One region of the Lysinibacillus sp. OF-1 genome, then DNA from elsewhere that is predicted to be linked to it. Evidence: riboswitches for the same ligand, from Rfam matches in the RefSeq annotation. Region 1 holds a riboswitch; each other region holds the start of a gene.
The links. Region 1 has a riboswitch for S-adenosylmethionine ahead of metA (homoserine O-acetyltransferase MetA). Riboswitches for the same ligand answer to the same signal wherever they lie in the genome.
Positions count from the first base shown of each region.

Region 2: it holds a riboswitch for S-adenosylmethionine, as region 1 does, so the genes downstream of both, NV349_RS01975 (O-acetylhomoserine aminocarboxypropyltransferase/cysteine synthase family protein) here and metA (homoserine O-acetyltransferase MetA) in region 1, are expected to answer to the same signal.
Region 3: it holds a riboswitch for S-adenosylmethionine, as region 1 does, so the genes downstream of both, NV349_RS08135 (YezD family protein) here and metA (homoserine O-acetyltransferase MetA) in region 1, are expected to answer to the same signal.
Region 4: it holds a riboswitch for S-adenosylmethionine, as region 1 does, so the genes downstream of both, NV349_RS01015 (methionine ABC transporter ATP-binding protein) here and metA (homoserine O-acetyltransferase MetA) in region 1, are expected to answer to the same signal.

Region 1 is NZ_CP102798.1:2,386,439-2,389,754, reverse strand. It holds gene NV349_RS11565 (TrmB family transcriptional regulator) at 1-614, shown strand, start outside; gene NV349_RS11560 (hypothetical protein) at 636-1,022, shown strand; gene NV349_RS11555 (nucleotide excision repair endonuclease) at 1,075-1,500, opposite strand; SAM riboswitch class I at 1,650-1,760, shown strand; gene metA (homoserine O-acetyltransferase MetA) at 1,870-2,805, shown strand; gene NV349_RS11545 (GerAB/ArcD/ProY family transporter) at 2,846-3,316, opposite strand, start outside.
Region 2 is NZ_CP102798.1:402,220-405,535, forward strand. It holds gene NV349_RS01965 (DASS family sodium-coupled anion symporter) at 1-244, opposite strand, end outside; gene NV349_RS01970 (glycerol-3-phosphate acyltransferase) at 441-1,073, opposite strand; SAM riboswitch class I at 1,229-1,342, shown strand; gene NV349_RS01975 (O-acetylhomoserine aminocarboxypropyltransferase/cysteine synthase family protein) at 1,454-2,755, shown strand; gene NV349_RS01980 (hypothetical protein) at 3,092-3,316, shown strand, end outside.
Region 3 is NZ_CP102798.1:1,717,543-1,720,858, reverse strand. It holds gene NV349_RS08150 (cold-shock protein) at 1-108, shown strand, start outside; gene NV349_RS08145 (VOC family protein) at 213-998, opposite strand; gene NV349_RS08140 (flavin reductase family protein) at 1,157-1,642, shown strand; gene NV349_RS08135 (YezD family protein) at 1,725-1,880, opposite strand; SAM riboswitch class I at 1,950-2,046, opposite strand; gene NV349_RS08130 (phosphopantothenoylcysteine decarboxylase domain-containing protein) at 2,257-2,931, opposite strand; gene NV349_RS08125 (LysR family transcriptional regulator) at 3,006-3,316, opposite strand, start outside.
Region 4 is NZ_CP102798.1:203,332-206,647, forward strand. It holds gene NV349_RS01005 (MetQ/NlpA family ABC transporter substrate-binding protein) at 1-383, opposite strand, end outside; gene NV349_RS01010 (methionine ABC transporter permease) at 431-1,093, opposite strand; gene NV349_RS01015 (methionine ABC transporter ATP-binding protein) at 1,083-2,108, opposite strand; SAM riboswitch class I at 2,216-2,324, opposite strand; gene NV349_RS01020 (CaiB/BaiF CoA transferase family protein) at 2,579-3,316, opposite strand, start outside.

The DNA of each region.
Region 1 (3,316 bases):
GAATTGTGCTAAAAGAAGAAACGGCTGAACAAACGACCTATGCGGCTATGCCTGTGTCTGTGTTTTTACAGCAAATGCAGCAGCGCTGGCAATCGAATTTTACATCCATGAGTACGAAATTAGAAAAATTAGAGGAAAAAGTGCAGGAAGTGGAGCCAAAAGTAGTCATGCTAAAGGGCAAGGAGGCGATCATCAACTATTGCCAGTCACTTTTAAAAAAAGCCAAGAAAAAAGTGATTCTATCGATGTGGGAAGATATGTATGATACTTTAAGGGGAGATATTCAAGAAGTGGCACAGCATGTTCCTATTCATGGTATTACCCTATATGTAGGGGAACAGCTAGAGTCGATTGACCAGCATAGAGCTACACACTACACGAAAAAAACGTCTACACCACATTGGTTTATTTTATCGGTAGATGGTCAGGAAATGATTTATGGTCACTCTCCATCTACGCAAGAAATGGCCTTTATCACCAATGACCCTGTCCATATTTATTTGTTAGAGGATTATGTTTGGCATGACGTCCTTATCAATCGATTGGTAAAACGTGATGATCAGGAATTAGAAGACTGGATTGCTAAGGAGCGTAAAGCTTTTTTCTTAGAATAGTCATAAGGGAAGGGGAGTAACGTGAAAAAATTCGTGTTGCTAGGTTTAATGAGCTTATTAATGTTAGGAGCATGTAACGCTAAAACGCCTACCAAATCACTAATGATTCATGAGGTAACTGTCGTTCCAGACAATATTCAACAAAAAATTGAGGCTAATGATAAGATTCAATTATTGTATGAAGATGACTCTACGTATTATCTTGTTTATTATTCGAAAGGGAATGTGCTGGCAAGTATTGCGGCTGAAGAAAACAGTCAAGTCATCCAACTGAAAGAAGGTAGCGAGCAACGAAAAGAGGCTCAACCCTATGTATATAAAATCATTACCAAAGATCCTGAGCTAGACACGATTGATTTGCGAATAAACGGCGAGAGTACGCCAATAGATCGCGTAACCTCTATATAAGACAAAAACCGAAATCCCATTAAATGAGATTTCGGTTTCTTTACAAGATATCTTAATAAAAGACTTTCTCTACATTGTATTTGGAGCGGAAAGTGTTAATCGCATATGTTTCGTAAATTTCACGTTCCATTGGATCTTCTACTTCATAGACCTCAATTTTGAACACTTCATCACGATGATTTTTCATCGGAGATACATTGTCCTCGAAATGCTTTTTAATACGTTGACGAATTTTACGTGCTTTGCCGACAAATAATAGCTCATTCTTGTCATTATAGAATAAAAAAATGCCGCCTTTATCACGTGTGATTTTATGGAAGTCAATAAAACCAAAGTATGGTGTGATAGGCACATCACCAGGTTTTACTTCTTGTTCACGTTGACGGATGACTACATCAGGTTTTGGAAATTCAATTTTAATCAAAGTATTCACGTTCCTCTCTGTTACTAAAGTTATATGGTAACATAAATACGGCATGTTTACCATAAATTTTAAATGTAGAAACACTACTTATAGCAAGCTTAGTGTACATCAAATAAACGAGGAACATGCATTTGAATCACAAAATATTCTATGAATTATTGATATTCTAACTAATTCATGCTACAATTCGATGTAATTAAATAATCTTATCAAGAGAAGCTGAGGGATTTGGCCCGATGACGCTTCAGCAACCTCTAACAATTGTTAGAAAGGTGCTAATTCCAGCGAAGGATTTTTCCTTTGAGAGATAAGAGTGGACGTGAAAAAATCCTTCTCATTCTATCTCGTATGGAATGAGGAGGATTTTTTAATTTGTCAGCAAGGTTTGCTAAAAGAGAGTGATCAAAGAGAGGGGAACGCAAGATGCCAATTAATATTCCGAAAAATTTACCAGCTGGAGAACATTTACGTGAGGAAAAAATCTTCGTCATGGAAGAGGACCGTGCGAAAACACAGCAAATTCGTCCGTTAAACATATTAATATTGAATTTAATGCCTGAAAAAGAAAAAACGGAGCTTCAATTACTACGTTTATTAGGGAATACACCGCTACAGGTAAATATCACCTTTTTAAATACGGCCACACATGAGTCGAAAAACGTCAGTAAATCACATTTACAGCTATTTTACACAACGTTCAACCAGATTCGTCACCGTCGCTATGACGGAATGATTATTACGGGAGCACCTGTAGAAAAAATGGCCTTTGAAGAAGTTAACTATTGGCGGGAAATTTCAGAAATTATGGACTGGTCCAAAAAGAATGTGACATCCGTTTTACATATCTGTTGGGGGGCACAGGCGGCACTGTATCATCATTATGGGATAGGAAAGGTAGAACTTTCAGCTAAATGCTCAGGTGTCTATTCCCATGTAATCACCGATTTAACAGTGGATTTAGTACGGGGCTTCAGTGATTTATTTACCGCTCCACATTCACGCTATACTTCTGTTTCGATCGACGAGGTTCGCAATCATCCAGACTTACGATTATTATCCTATTCAGAGGATGCGGGTGTGTTCATCGTCCAATCAAAAGATAATAAAAACATTATGATTACAGGGCATCTGGAGTATGATGCGACAACATTAGCCGATGAATATAGCCGTGATGTCGCAAAGGGCATAGATATCGCTGTTCCTGTGAATTACTTCCCGAATGATGATCCATCACAGGAGCCAATGAATACATGGCGTGCCCATACGCATTTATTATTCTCTAACTGGTTGAACTACTATGTTTACCAAGAAACACCATACGAATGGGATTTTGTAGATGAAATTGAATATCATATTTAATTAATAAAAAGTCTAATTTCTTTTCTCACCATAAAAGAAATTAGACTTTTTGATTGTCATTCGTTGTTTCTGTATTAGGCGTTTCGGTACTTTGAGCTTTGGTTTTGCGATTTCGTATAACTGCGACAATCAATAAAAGTATCGGTAATAAAATGGTGATTATAAAAGAAAAGATTGGCCAAATTTCATTATTGTAATTGGTTGAATGTACAATGTCTGGATGAATAATTTGAGAAAGCCCAATGACAATTAGACCCATCGGTAATATGAGAGGACGATGATCCTTGATTTTTAAAATTTGCGCAAGACCGACAACAGTCGTATAGAAATACATAAATGTGCGAATATAAATAGATGAAATCCACATAAAGGCCATGATGATTTCAATGCGCTGCAAAAAATTCCCTATCGATATTCTTTGCGCTAAGGCATAGCTAGGAAATGTTCTAGATGACGTATTCTCAGGTCCTAAAACAAGAATCGATAGCACAATCAACGTAATTAAGACGAT
Region 2 (3,316 bases), 2.0 Mb from region 1:
ATGGAGCGAGCCCTAGTAGAACAGTTACAAGTGCAATGATCATGGCTGAGCTAACGGGATAGGACACGGCCTCTGTTACCCATAGGATGACTGCGAATGCTAAGATGGCTAAAGCTCGTTGTCCAGCAATCGGTAAGTCACCGTTATTAGGTAAAAAAGTAATGATGATTAGTAAAGCAAAGGCCAAGCCAATCCATAGTGGCTTTAAATTCCGTTTCGTAGCTGTTTGATTGGGTGAAGACATATTTTCTCATCCTTTCTACGATAAATATGACGATTATTATCCATAACATCGGTTAGTAAAATGTTTTATTAAGATAAGAACTTGTCTATTTTATTGTAAAAAAATAAGTATGCAGAATAGCTGCTTTTTACAGCGATATAAGTAGATAAAGAGAAAATATACGGTCATAAAAAATACAAAAATATCCATTGTAATATTATTTCTTTTTCTTAAATGCAGACGTTACTTTAGGCTCTGTACCCTTCGCTAATCGTTGGATATTTTCGATGTGCAGGATAATAGCTATGCCAAAAAGAAGGACAGCAATTATAGTTGGGCCAATTCCAGGAATCCATAAATATGTTGCCGTACAAAAGACGAGATAAAACTCTAGAACACCGACAATTAAATAGTTAGTTGCAAAGGATAAAATGACAAATAAAATAAGTGCAAATAAACCAATCTTCCAATCTACAGCAAGTAGAATTCCAATAATAGAGGCAGTTCCTTTCCCACCATTGAAGCCCATATAAAATGGGAAATTATGACCCAAAATAACCCCTGCAGCAATAATGTAGGTCAGGAGCCATATTTCTCCTTCGGTTAAATGCGGAGCATCTGCTAAATAAAAGTGTGCACCGATAATAGCTACAACGCCTTTGCCAATATCGATTAGGGCTACTAAAACGCCATATTTCCAGCCGAGGGAAAGTGTAGCATTAGAGGCACCTGCATTGCCATGGCCAGCTTTTTTTAAATCAACCCCCGATAAAAATTGTGCCACTTTAGAGCCGTGAATACAGCCAATTAAATATCCAACTAAGAGAAAAATGATCACGGCTTTTACCATAAAAATACTCCTTTCAAATTTTTTTCTAAATTAGTGTATGCGTTCATATTACGTATAAGAGCTGACAGAAGTTTCGGAAAAAATAAAATTTACATATTGACAGAAAAAAACTCTATGTTTATACTGTGTTACAACGATGGAAATTGAATCTCATACTCTTATCAAGAGCGGCGGAGGGATAGGCCCTATGATGCCCAGCAACCAGTAAGTGATGAACTTACTAAGGTGCTAATTCCTACAGATTCTTACTTGGATCTGGCAGATAAGGGGAGGAAAACTTGCAACCGCAACCCTCTTCTTAACAGGAGAGGGTTTTGTTTTCTACACATAAATCCTCCTCATCTCCGGTACCATCGTAAAAAAATAATTGGAGGTACACAATGACAAATTTTAAACCAGAAACATTGCTGTTACATGGTGGTCAAGAGCCAGACCCAGTGACGGGCTCTAGAACAGTTCCTGTCTATCGCTCAACTGCTTTCGTATTTAAGGACACTGCTCATGCGCAACGTCTTTTTGCCTTAGAGGAAGCGGGGAACATTTACACACGGATTACAAATCCGACAGTGGATGTTTTTGAAAAGCGTGTGGCCTTATTGGAAGGTGGAACAGCAGCAGTAGCACTTTCATCTGGTGCAGCAGCTATCGCATTTTCCATTTTAAATCTAGCTGGAGCAGGCGATGAAATAGTAGCAGGTAGTTCTTTATATGGTGGTACGTATAATTTATTGGCTAACACATTACCGAAGTATGGCATTAAAACAATTTTTGTAGATGAAACAAACCCAGAGAATTTTAAGGCTGCGATTACCGATAAAACGAAAGCTGTCTTCGCTGAAATTTATGGTAATCCAAGTTTAAAAGTTTTAGATATTGAAGCAGTAGCTAAGATTGCACATGATAACAGTTTACCATTAATTATCGATAGTACATTTGCTTCTCCTTATGGTTCCACACCAATTGAATACGGTGCAGATATTGTTGTTCACTCCGCAACTAAATGGATAGGTGGTCATGGTACAACTTTAGGTGGGGTTGTTGTAGACGCTGGTAAGTTTGATTGGACTAGTGGACGATTCCCTGGATTTACGGAACCAGATGCTTCTTACCATGGATTACGTTACGGAATTGATACAGCTTCTGCTGCTTTTGCTACGAAGCTACGCGTACAGTTGTTACGTGACTTCGGTCCAACATTAAGTGCTGACGCAGCGTTTAATTTACTACAAGGTTTAGAAACGCTTCATTTGCGTATCCCTAAACACAATGAAAATGCGTTGGCAGTTGCTGAATATTTACGAAACCACCCATCTGTGGAGTATGTAAACTATAATGGCCTAGAAGATTTTGCGACACATGATTTGGCGAAAAAATACTTGAAAAATGGCTTCGGTTCTGTGCTTACATTTGGCATTAAAGGTGGACGTGAGGCTGGTCGAAAGCTAATTGATAGCGTGAAGCTGTTTTCACATGTAGCAAATGTAGGGGATGCCAAATCGCTCATTATTCACCCAGCATCTACTACACATCAGCAATTATCAACAGATGAATTAATTCAAGCTGGCGTAACCGAGTCGCTCATTCGCTTATCCATCGGTTTAGAGGCAGTAGAGGATATTATTGCTGATTTAGAACAAGCCATTACGCTTGCCACAACAACTGAACAAACTGTAGAAGCTTAAGTTTTAGAACGCAAGGGAGGATGTTGTAGAGTTTACGTATTTTCTCATTCGAATTGCCTCATTTGGCATTGCGTCAAACGTTGCTACATCAACCAAGTATAAAATCCATCAATTATCAGAACTTTTTTAAAAATAATACCAAGTATTTTTATGTGTATTATTGACTTAATTAATTCCGTGTTATATACTAGGGAATAAGTTAAGAATACGAAAATTCTTGTTATAAGGTAAATGTTTTCAAAAGTGCTCCCCCCACTTTTGAATATATAGAAGAAGAGTGGTCGCATAGCCAGTGACTGCTCTTCCAAAAAAACTGATGATAAAGGAGTGTTTAAAATGGGTAATATCTATAGTGCACAAAACATTGCATCCTATCTAATTTATGAGCTGAATGAAGGTCATGTCTTTGTCAACAATCAATCCATTCAACACTTACTTACATCAGTCGATAAAAAATGGAAGCAAGTCTTTGGTCATACAGCATTTCAAGAGTATGTTGTGGCTGAAGAGGAGGGCTATACTGTAAAGGAAGTTTTTGAGGCATATGAACATTACGGTGTG
Region 3 (3,316 bases), 670 kb from region 1:
GGCATCCAGGAGGAAGGCTTCCGTACACTTGAAGAAGGTCAGAAGGTGTCATTTGATGTTGTGGAAGGCAATCGAGGACCCCAGGCATCAAATGTTGTAAAATTATAAGCTCCAAAATTGAAAGTGGATGAGGTAGATGAATAGTGCTCAATCCGCTTTTTGACATGTTTGCACATAAAAATCCACTTCAACAATTGAAGTGGATTTTTAATTTATCTATTAATCCAATAAAAAGCACCTGGACAAACTAATGTTTCCTTTGTTCGGTGTGGATCTTTCAATGTTACACCGATGGGTCCTTCTTTTAAATGCCCTAACGTCATGGCAGATGCTGCCGTCTCCTCATAAAAATCCAAGCGCATATTTGGTAGCTGTAGTGACACAAATTGCTCATGCTGCTCGGAATCGGGTAGCTGTAATACCTTTTGCCAAAGCTGAACCGTCTCCTCCACATCCTTGACAAAAAACTGAATAGATTCCATTGTGATGGCTTGGTTTTCATCGATTGCACCACTAGCTTTTAATTGTGCCAAACGTTCCTCATCTTCATCTGCCCATTCAATTAAGAATGGAAAATCCAATGAAAGGTTGGGCATGCCAAAATGCAATAGCTTCCATTCTAGTGTCGTGCCATCTGGTCTTGTTCGGCTACAAGCATCGGGACCATATACTTCAAAGCCCAATGCACGCAATCGTTGACCCTCGTCTTCAATATTTTTGGTGCGCAAGGCAATTCGTGAAAATCCTTGGCGCTCACGATCACGTTTAAACGTATAATGTAGGGAATAAGGGTACAGAGCCGCTTGCTCAAATAAATCACGATCATAAATAGCGATTTGTTCAATATAGCTTAAGCCAAAATAGCTTAGCGTATTATAAGTCCCCCACATCGTGTGTTGACCACCGTTCACTGTACGGACATTTCGTTTATTGAAGAAAACCTTTATATTTTCTGGTGATTCTACTTGATGTACCAGATGATCAAAATATAAAGTCATGGCAATTCCCCTTTCTTTCCCCCATTAGCTTTACCTGGATGTTTAATTGATTTAAAATTTACTTAAGAAAAGGAGTTACTATATGGTATGAAAAAAAGTGCAATTTACCTACTAACTCCGTTAACTAATTTATGACTAACTATAAAGAGGTGATTTGAATGACAGATCAAGTAGCTGCTTTTAAATTGGCATTAGGTAACTATCCTACAGGTGTAACGGTTGTGACAGCATGTCATGAAACGAATCCAATTGGCTTAACAGTCAATTCTTTTGCATCTGTTTCCATTGACCCACTACTTATTTTATGGTCACTTGATAAAAAATCTCAGCTCCATTCTTACTTTATGGGTGCGGAAAAATTCGCTGTCAATATTTTAGCGAGTAATCAAGAGCATTTATGTACATTATTTGCAAGTAAAGTCCCGGATCGCTTTGCTCAAGCTAAATGGTCTACTTCTACTTTTGGGCTACCGATTTTACATGATACAGCAGCTATTTTACAATGTAAATCATTTCAGCAAATAGATGCAGGCGATCATACTATTTTTATTGGGCAAGTGCTAGACATTACAAATTCTCAAAAAGAACCCCTTCTCTATCATCGTCGTCATATCGGTCCAATTCCAAAAAGCTTTTATAGCTAATTTCCATAAAAAAGAGCCACTTGTAAGCAATGGAAACCATGCTTATTAGTGGCCTTTTCACATCGTTCAACTGAAATGAGCATTATTTCTTCTGTGGAAATCTCTGCTTTTCAAGCCTATTAATTTGCACAATCACACCATCTTGAATCGTAATATTCACTTCACCAAATTCAAGATTTTGAATTGCCTTAGCAATTGCCTCTAATTTTTTATCATCTACCTTTGCCGATTGAGCCATACGATACACCCCCTCTTTATTCTCCTAGTTGTACAAAAGAGGCCAACGCATCAAACCGATTGATAGCCCCTCCTATCTCTCAGACACCATCTGTTGGATTTGGCACCTATCTTCTCGGTTGCCGAGGCTTCATGGGGCCAAGTCCCTCCACCTCTCTTGATAAGAGTACTGCGTTTCTTGAAAATAATTCTATAATTCTGTTATCCGAATGTCAATATAAAATATTAGAAAACCTAGCTGAATACTTTGTAATAGCATCCTCTCTGTTACAATTCACTCATAATCCTATCGTATTGTATGCTATGTCAGTCTATCTAACCACAATGGCAAAGAAAAAAACTGTGTAGAAGTATGACCTTCTCCACAGTTCATCACGTTATTCCCTATGCAAACATTCCATTAAAGTTTGTGCTGTCTGTTGCTTGCCCATCACCTTAATTGATTGTCCCTCAGCAGGCACGATCCAATGAGGCTCATCCCCGCCATATAAAGACTGCGAGCTATTTGCAACCATAAATTGAGCATGCGCGGCTTCCATACGCAGTCTTGCACGAGCGAGTAAAAAATCCTCATCATTTGTAGCTTCTAGCTTAAAGCCCACTAGCGTTACATTCGGTTGCCAGCCCTTGATTTGCCCTAATACTTTTGGTGCCTTTTTAAAATGGATAATAGGTGGTTCGTCAGAAGGCATTTTCCCCGCTTCCTCCATTAAATTACCGGATTGATCATAAACCTTGTCAATAACCCAATCGGAGCCAGCAGCAGCCATAATAACAATATCGACTTGTTGTAGCTGAACCGCATGACGTACCTTTTCTCCTAAATCCTCAATACCTTCAAATTTTACCAATGTCATTTTGTCGTGATTTGCTGGAAGCTGTGCAAAGTAGCCATGCATATATATTACATTCGCACCCTTAGCCAATGCGGCCTCTGCTAAATAACAGCCCATTGTCCCTTTTGATAAATTCGTGTGCCCTCGTACACGATCCCATTTTTCAAGTGTTCCCCCACTTGTAATGAGTACGGTTTTGCCTTGTAATGTCCCCATACACTCACCTATTTTCTACAATATATACAAATACTATTTTAACGTAATGTAAGGATGTGCTTCAATAGCCACAATCATAGCGTACTATTTTGCTCTTTTAACCAAGCACTTAATATTTCCGCAAATTTCTTAGTAACAGGGGAAGCATGGTGCTTCATCGCAATTCCAATGGTACGGTAGCCTCCTTGCTTTAGCGGGATTGCTTTTAACGTTGATGGTAAATGTTGAATGACCAATTGAGGCAAAATACTAATGCCTAAATGATGGGAAATCATTGAAAGAATCCCTACCTCCTCAGAAAGCTCAAAGCGAATATGGGGCTTTACATGATATTGCTCCAACAGTACCTTTACATCATTTGTCCCTTTATAGGAAGTCATGATAA
Region 4 (3,316 bases), 2.2 Mb from region 1:
TTAATTTCGTTAACATCCTTCACTTTCTCTGAATATATTCCCATTGGAGCAATAACAGTAGCACCAATTGGAACTAAATCGACATTATTTTCTTTAGTAAATTGTGTTAGAAACGCGATATGCTGAAAGGAATTAATATCAATTTCTTTATTTGCTAATGCCTGATTCGGCAATGTATAGTCAGAGAACTCAACAAGCTCAATTTCAATCCCTTCCTTTTTAGCTTTCTCTTTTAAAATCGGCCATACTTCACCATCTGTTCCAGTTACACCAATCTTTACCTTTTCTTCTTTTTTAGCATTATCTGTAGCTGAATCAGACCCACAGGCAGCCAATGCTAATACGGCTGTTAAAACTAATAAAATACTAAACCACTTTTTCATTATTAATCTCCTCTTTCGTTGTTTTATTCAAATGAAAAATGTCCTTCTTACCGTCGCATAATTTTTCTTGATAGCTTATTCCCAATCCACTGCGCAATTTGTACAAGAATAATAAGAATAATAACGGTCACAAGCATGACACTTCCATCAAAGCGTTGATAACCATATGTCATAGCAATATGACCTAAACCGCCTCCGCCAACTGTACCAGCCATTGCAGAGAAATCTATTAAACCGACTGTCACAAACGTTAAGCCTAAAATTAACGGTCCAAGTGCCTCTGGAATTAATACAGTAAAAATAATTTGTAGAGGACTTGCTCCCATTGCCTTTGCGGCTTCAATTACCCCAGGGTCAATGCTAACTAAGTTATTCTCTACTACTCTCGCAATACCAAATGATGAGGCAATCGTCATCGGAAAGATTGCTGCCCACGTACCAATCGTTGTTCCAACAACCATTCTTGTTAATGGGCTAATGGCCACTAGAAAAATAATAAATGGAACTGGGCGAATAATATTAATTAAAAAATTTAACAATTGAAACACGAATTTGTTCTCTAAAATATTTCCTTTTCGTGTCACATATAGTAGTAAACCTATTGTTATACCAAGAATAGAACCGAAGATAAGGGTTATAATAACCATTAAAATCGTTTCACCCGTAGATTCAAAAATACGGGGCCAAAAAGTCGTCCAATCAACCTTCATTGAATTTTACCTCCTCAACAGTTACAATGTCTTGTAATTCAGTAAGAACACTAGGTATTTTATCGCTATGTCCCTCAAATGAGACGAGCAAGTTCCCATAGAACTTCTCCTGAATTTCTCGGACAGAGCCATAGACGATATTAACGTCCACATCAAATTTTCTTGTTACGCGAGAAAGGATAGGATCGCTAGCAATATCACCTTTAAAAATAACACGGTATAAATTTTTGCCGCCTTTTTTTCTCCATTCCTCTAATAGAGATGCAGATGGTCGATCTTGCTGAACCGATTGAATAAACCGTTGAGTCGTTAAATGCTGTGGATTTGTAAAAATATCAAAAACTGAATTAGATTCAATTACTGCTCCATTTTCCATGACTGCTACTCTGTCACATATTTGTTGGATGACATTCATCTCATGTGTGATTAGCAAAATAGTGATTCCTAAATCCTTGTTTACTTTTTTGAGAAGGCGGAGAATTTCCCCAGTTGTATCTGGATCGAGCGCTGAGGTTGCTTCATCACAAATTAATATATCAGGGGAGGTAGCAAGCGCCCTCGCAATGCCAACCCGCTGTTTTTGGCCTCCAGATAATTGCTCAGGGTAATCGTTCGCTTTTTCTGTAAGACCAACAAAACTAAGAAGTTCTGCAACTCTTTCATTAATTTCTTTTTTAGGCACTCCCGCCAGCTTAAGTGGATAGGCTACATTTCCAGCTACCGTTCTTGAGGAGAATAAGTTGAAATTTTGAAAAATCATGCCGATTCTTCTTCTCAGCTTTCTTACCTCTTTTGGTGTGAGCGAATTAATATCAACACCTTGTACTTGAACAGTGCCATGGGTTGGACTTTCTAATAGATTCACAAGTCGCAATAATGTGCTCTTTCCTGCACCACTAAATCCAATAATTCCAAAAATCTCTCCCTGCTGAATTGAAAGAGATACATCTTTCACTGCATTCACTTCACGATCACCAAATTTAAAGGTTTTCGCTACATTCTGAAATTCAATCATTTACTTGCTCAACTCCCTATTTAAAAATAAAGAACAAAAAGGACCTTCCTTTTGTTCTTATCGATTAAGAAAAAAGGAAGGTCCCCACTATTGAAGAAACTACTTCCTTCTCATCTTTCAAATGTAAGTACATTTGCAGGAATTGGCACGGTATTATGTTAATAACCCGCTGCCGAGACTTCATTGGGCCTGTCCCTCAGTCTCTCTGGATAAGAAGAAATTATCGTATTTAATTGTCTGTTAAGATTTAAACAATACTATAATGCTTGATGAATTATATGTCAACATTTCTTTTAAAAAGTTTTATTAGAAAAATAAATCCATTTACTGTTATAACAGCAGGAGTACATTGGTAGCCGCGTTTTTTCTAGTGAAATAATTTATGCTTATGTTACTGAGGATGTCAATGAGCAGGCAGCCATAAAAAGGTTCAATTTGAAAATTGCCTACTTCCAAATTGAACCTTTCCGTTATTCTAAAACGCCCTTTTCTCGTAAACTAGCAATTTGTTCATCATTATAGCCAAGTGCAGTTAATACTTCTTCATTATGCTCTCCAAGCTTGGCACCGACATACTTGTACTCAGGCTCAGTGCCATCAAATTTAAAGGCAGAAGCAATTTGCTGTTGCATGGTGCCATCGCTTTTTGGAATATCGACGATCATGCCGCGAGCCTTCAACTGTGGATGCTCACATGCTTCTGGAAAAGTGAGTACAGGCTCTACACAACCTTCAAAATCCTCGTTAAATACCTCAAGCCATTCCTCATATGTCTTTGATAGAAAGGCATCATGAACAGCCTCTTTAAAGCGTATTTGCGTATAGTAAGAATCATTAAAGGTATTATCAATCAACTCAGGAATGTCGAGTGCTTCACAGAGCAGTTTACGAAATTGAGGTTCTAAGCTACCGACAGAGAAGAAGCGTCCATCTTTTGTTTTGTAAAAATCATAGTAACTGCCTCCGTTTAAAATTTCTTGCTCTGGCTGTGGTACACGACCACCCCCAATAAACGCAGCACCATACATAGCATTCAGCGAAAAGACAGCATCTGTCATACTAATATCTATGAATTGTCCTTCGCCTGTTTTTTCACGATGAAGGGCAGCAGCCAGTACCCCAATTGCGGCATGCATTGTCCCTCCAGCTATATCAGCTAGTTGAACCCCCATGGAGACAGGCTTTTTATCCTTATGGCGTGAATAATC